DNA from 2 places in the Enterobacter sp. SA187 genome. Region 1 is predicted to be linked to the other one. Evidence: predicted binding sites of a transcription regulator. Region 1 holds the regulator's gene; the other holds the start of a gene.

The links. Region 1 encodes LexA, which represses DNA repair genes until DNA is damaged. Its sites were predicted from a motif close to TNCTGTATGTACATACAGNA; they were not measured.
Region 2: the regulator LexA is predicted to act here: its motif matches at 1,429-1,448, upstream of sbmC (DNA gyrase inhibitor SbmC).

What each region holds. Positions count from the first base shown of each region.
Region 1 is NZ_CP019113.1:1,499,169-1,502,266, reverse strand. It holds gene dinF (MATE family efflux transporter DinF) at 1-1,218, opposite strand, end outside; gene lexA (transcriptional repressor LexA) at 1,289-1,897, opposite strand; gene BMF08_RS07200 (diacylglycerol kinase) at 2,006-2,374, opposite strand; gene plsB (glycerol-3-phosphate 1-O-acyltransferase PlsB) at 2,504-3,098, shown strand, end outside.
Region 2 is NZ_CP019113.1:3,858,669-3,861,766, reverse strand. It holds gene dacD (serine-type D-Ala-D-Ala carboxypeptidase DacD) at 181-1,338, shown strand; gene sbmC (DNA gyrase inhibitor SbmC) at 1,468-1,941, shown strand; gene BMF08_RS18645 (FUSC family protein) at 2,101-3,098, shown strand, end outside.

The sequences.
Region 1 (3,098 bases):
ATTACCGAGCAGCGGTACGCTGAGCAGCGTCAGGGCAAAACCGGCGGCGGCGATGGCCATACTGTTACGCATTTCCGTCCCGCGGGTAGCACCGATAAACATGCCGTCGAGCAGATAACACCATACCCCCACGATCGGTAAAATCACCTGCCAGCCAAGGTAGTGCCCGGCAAGCCGTTGCAGATCCGGCAGGGAGGTCAGCAGCGAAATAATCTGCTCACCGGCCAGCGCGTACACCATCGCAAACGCCAGCGCCACTATCCCCGACTGCCGACAGGCCGCCTGCCAGACGCTGAGCAACTGGCTGCCATCGCGCGCGCCATAGGCCTGCCCGGAATGGGCCTCAACTGCATAGGCAAAACCATCCAGGGCGTAGGCGGTAAAAGTCAGCAGCGTCATCAGCACGGCGTTCACCGCCACGATGTCGCCACCCAGACGCGCGCCCATCACGGTAATGGAACCAAAGCACAGCTGAAGCAGCAGCGAGCGCAGCATGATGTCGCGGTTAAGCGCCAGCAGCCGCCTTATATTGCCGCGCCAGGCGGTCTTCAGCATCGCCAGGCTGATCCCCCGGCGACGCAACCCGCGTTGTACCATCAGCAGGCCGACCACAAAAGTGGCGTATTCCGCAATGACGGTGGCGAGCGCAGCGCCCTGCACGTTCATGTGCAGCCCCATCACCAGCCATAAATCGAGGGCAATATTCAGCACGTTGCCCACCACCAGCAGCACCACAGGCGCGCGGGCATACTGGATACCCAGCAGCCAGCCGAGCAGCACCAGGTTCGCCAGCGACGCCGGGGCGCTCAGCCAGCGGATCTCCAGAAAACGCCGCGCCTGCTCCAGCACCGCGTCGTTGCCGCCCACAATGTGCAGTGTGAGATTAATCAGCGGGGTCTGACAGAGGATGATGGCGAAACCGGCGATCAACGCCAGCAGCAGTGGTTGCACCAGCGCCCGCGCAAGGGCATGGGGATCTTTTGCGCCAAAGGCCTGGGCGGTAAAACCGGTGGTACTCATGCGCAGAAAAAGCAGCAGCATAAACAGGAAGCTGGTGGCCATGGCGCCAACCGCCACGCCGCCCAGATACACCGGGCTGTCGAGATGACCAATGACTGCGGTATCCACCAGCCCCAACAGCGGCACGGTGATATTGGAAAAAATCATCGGCAGCGCAAGACGCCACAACGCTTTGTCGGAAGTCGTCAGAAAGGCCACGTTGAATTACCAGAAGGGAAACGGACGCGCGGCGGCAATCATGATGTTGCCGCCGCGTGGAAAGAAGAGATTAAAGCCACTCACCGTTGCGGATCACGCCGACGGCCAGCCCTTCGATGGTGAAACTCTGCTCGCGCAGGTCAACCACGATAGGAGAAAACTCGCTGTTTTCCGGCAGCAGTTGCACGGTATTACCCTGACGCTTCAGGCGCTTAACGGTCACTTCATCGTCAATACGCGCGACCACGACCTGGCCGTTGCGGGCTTCCTGGGTTTTGTGCACCGCCAGCAGATCGCCGTCCATAATGCCGATATCTTTCATCGACATGCCGCTAACGCGCAGCAGGAAGTCTGCATTCGGTTTAAAGAGATTGGGATCGACCTGATAATGGCCTTCAATGTGCTGCTGCGCCAGCAGCGGTTCACCTGCCGCGACACGCCCGACCAGCGGCAGTCCGTCAACATCTTCAAGCAGTAAACGAATACCGCGGGACGCGCCGGAAACGATCTCCAGCACGCCTTTGCGCGCCAGCGCTTTCAGGTGTTCCTCAGCCGCGTTCGGGGAACGGAACCCCAAGCGCTGCGCGATCTCCGCACGCGTCGGCGGCATGCCTGTCTGGCTGATGTGATCCCGAATGAGATCAAACACCTCTTGCTGCCTGGCCGTTAAAGCTTTCATACCGCCCCCTGGTTGCATATACAGTTATGCTGTGAGTATATACAGGCAAAGTGAAATTTGGAATCGAATTTTGAGCAAAACAGCGGAGTTTGTCGATTTATGCGAGCATTATCGATAATGCGACCACAACAGCATGCCCCAGGTGGCGAGCGCCAGCAGGATGGACATCAGCACCGCCGCCGAGCCCATATCCTTTGCGCGCCCGGAAAGTTCATGAAAATCCGTGCCGATACGGTCCACCACCGCTTCAATCGCGCTGTTCAGAATTTCCACTATCATTACCAGCGCTACCGAGCCGATCAGCAGCACGCGCGTGATAGCGTCCACATCCAGCCAGCAGGCAATGGCAATCGCCAGGATCACCGCTACCGCTTCCTGACGAAACGCCGCTTCGTTGATCCAGGCGGCGCGAACGCCTTTCCAGGAGTACCCTGCTGCTTTTATGATGCGAGTAAACCCAGTGGTATTATTGGCCATCAAAAGAACCTTTTTATGTAATTAGCGTCAATGTCTATGCAAGCAGACCTTGGTACAACAGAATTTACGCGCGCTTTCTGATATTCTTGCGGCGCAACAGGATTATTAACCAGAGGCTTCACATCGTATATGTCCGGCTGGCCACGAATTTACTACAAATTACTTAATTTACCATTAGGCGCGTTGGTAAAAAGCAAGCCCATTCCGGCAGAACCTGCCCAGGAACTGGGACTTGATACCTCACGCCCTATTATGTACGTCTTACCGTACAACTCGAAGGCAGATTTACTGACCCTGCGCGCGCAGTGTCTGGCAAACGATCTGCCCGATCCGCTGGAGCCACTCGAAATCGACGGCACGCTGCTGCCGCGCTATATCTTTATTCACAGCGGACCCCGCGTGTTCACCTGGTACACGCCGAAGGAAGAGTCGATCAAGCTGTTCCATGATTACCTCGATCTGCACCGCAACCACCCCGATCTGGACGTGCAAATGGTGCCGGTGTCGGTGATGTTTGGCCGCTCGCCGGGTCGTGAGAAAGGCGAGGTCAACCCGCCGCTGCGTATGCTTAACGGCGTACAGAAATTCTTTGCTATCTCCTGGCTGGGACGCGACAGCTTTGTGCGCTTCTCGCCGCCGGTTTCGCTGCGCCGCATGGCCACCGAACATGGCACTGACAAAATTATCGCCCAGAAACTGGCGCGTGTCGCGCGGATGCATTTTG
Region 2 (3,098 bases), 2.1 Mb from region 1:
CTGTCTATGGTAAACCATCCCGCCGCTTCTTCCGACATAAATGCCATCCGGCTGCTGATTTTGCGAGCAATCATCCAGACTCCGCGCGCCACTGTCACATTTCTTTGCAATTAAACGGAGTAACGACATAAGAAATTCCGTAAAAAGGTCAGCCATTTACCTGAATCAGAGGATCTCCCGTTGAAACGCCGTTTGTTTATTGCCGCATCATGTATTGCTGTTTGCGTGAATTCTGCGCTGGCTGCCGATTTACCCGTCACCCCTCAGCCACCGCAAATCCAGGCCGCGTCCTGGGTTTTAATGGATTACACCACCGGCCAGGTATTAACCGCGGGCAATGAACATCAACAGCGCAACCCGGCCAGCCTGACCAAGCTGATGACCGGCTACGTTGTCGATCGCGCCATTGACAGCCACCGCATCACCCCGGACGAGGTGGTAACGGTCGGTCCGGACGCCTGGGCGAAAGGCAATCCGGTGTTTGACGGCTCCTCGCTGATGTTTATCAAACCGGGCGACCGCGTCACGGTGCGCGATCTCAGCCGCGGGCTGATCGTCGATTCCGGCAATGACGCCTGCGTGGCGCTGGCGGATCATGTGGCGGGCGGCCAGCCGCAGTTTGTGAAGATGATGAACGATTACGTGCAGAAGCTGCACCTGCGCGACACCCATTTTGAAACCGTGCACGGCCTCGATGCGCCGGGGCAGCACAGCTCCGCCTGGGATCTGGCGGTGCTCTCCCGCGCTATTATCCACGGCGAACCGCAGTTTTATCATATGTACAGTGAGAAAAGCCTGACGTGGAACGGGATCACCCAGCAGAACCGCAACGGCCTGTTGTGGGATAAATCCCTTAACGTGGATGGCCTGAAAACCGGCCACACTTCCGGCGCAGGCTTCAACATTGTCGCCTCTGCCGTTGACGGCCAGCGCCGCCTGATTTCAGTGATCATGGGTGCCGACAGTCCGAAAGGACGCGAAGACCAGGCGCGTAAACTGCTGCACTGGGGCCAGCAGAATTTTGATACGGTGCAGGTGCTGCGCCAGGGGCAGAAGGTCGGCAGCGAGCGCATCTGGTTCGGCGATAAGAAACAGGTGGCGGTCGGCACCGGACAGGATTTCTGGCTGGCGCTGCCCAAATCGGAAGTGCCTTACATTAAGGCAAAATACACCCTGACCAACAAAGATTTACAGGCGCCGATAGCGGCGCATCAGCAGGTGGGGGAGATCGCGCTTTACGATCGCGACAAAGTCATCGCCCACTGGCCGCTGTACACCCTGGAGAGCGTGGGTAAGGGCGGGGTATTCTCGCGCATAAACGACTGGTTCCATCATTAATCTTAAGCATTCAGCTGACTGACTGGCGAGTATGCGAGCCTGCTCGCATACTGACAAACTGGTGGGTGTAGAGTGATTTTGCATCATTTATAGTGTGTATCCATACAGTTAAATTCGTCGGAGGCAGCAATGGACTATCAAATCAAAGACGTTGATTCGCGTAAGATTGCCGGTTTTCATCTGGTGGGGCCGTGGGAAAAAACCGTAAAGCAGGGCTTCGAACAGCTGACCCTGTGGGTGAAGAGTAAGCAGCTGCAGCCCCTGGAGTGGATCGCGGCCTATTACGACAATCCCGATGAAGTACCAGCTGAAAAGCTGCGTGCCGATGTGGTGATCGCGGTGGATGAAGACTTTGTCCTGCCGGAAAACAGCGAAGGTGTGATGCTCACCGAACTGCCCGGCGGCGCTTATGCGGTAGCCCGCGCGCGCGTTGAAAACGAGGATTTCCAGCAGGCCTGGGACGGATTCTTCGACACGCTGTTAGCGGATCAGAATTACCAGATTGCACGGGGTCCGTGCTTTGAGATCTATCTTAATGTCGACAGCGGCGAAGGGCACTGGGAGATCGACATGCATATCCCCGTCGAGCCAAAAGTGCTCTGACGGCGTTTTGGCCCAGCCTTCAGAATTGATCCTGGAGGCGTTTATGGCGCGACTGGCGAGTAAATCGTCATTTTTGCCATCATTCAGGCCATAACGCGGAAATCGCCTGGTAAAAAGCCGCTACAATTGCGCCTTTGTTGTTTTAGCCGGAGAACGGGTGTGCGCCCCGACAAATCACTCAGCCCTTTTGAAATTCGTCTCTACCGTCACTATCGTATTGTCCACGGGGTGCGGATCGCGCTGGCGTTTATTCTGACGTTCTTACTGGTGCGCTTACTTCAGGTTCCCGAAGGCACATGGCCGCTGATCACGCTGGTGGTGATCATGGGGCCGATCTCTTTTCTGGGCAACGTGGTACCGCGCGCCTGGGAGCGCATCGGCGGCACTATTTTTGGCTCGGCGCTGGGGCTGGTGGCGTTAAAGCTGGAGTTGATTTCGCTGCCGGTGATGTTGCTGTGGTGCGCGGCGGCCATGTTCCTCTGCGGCTGGCTGGCGCTCGGCAAAAAGCCCTATCAGGCGCTGCTGATTGGCATCACCCTGGCGGTGGTGGTGGGTGCCCCCGCGGGGGATATGCACACGGCGCTGTGGCGCGGGGGCGATGTCATTCTCGGTTCCCTGCTGGCGATGCTTTTTACCAGTATCTGGCCTCAGCGCGCCTTTATCCACTGGCGCATTCAGATGGCGAATTATGTTACCGCCTTTAACCGAGTCTATCAGGCGGGGTTTTCACCGAACCTGGTGGAACGTCCGCGGCTGGAAAAGCACCTGCAAACCATCCTTAACGACGTGGTGAAAATGCGCGGGCTTATCACGCCCGCCAGCAAAGAGACGCGTATTCAAAAATCCATCTTTGAGGCGATCCAGACGGTGAGCCGCAATATGGTGTGCATACTGGAGCTGCAAATCAATGCCCACTGGGCCTCGCGCGCCAGCCATATGGTGATGCTGAATGCCCATACCCTGCGTGACATGCAAAACATGACGCAGCAGACTCTGCTGACCATTGCCCATGCGCTCTACGAGGGTAACCCGCAGCCGATAGTGGCGAACAGCGAAAAGCTTAACGACATCACCCGTGAACTGCGGGAGCTTATTCAGGCGCATCAGGGAGAAACCCTGGCGGAAACGCCGATGCACGGCTATGTATGGTTAAGTAT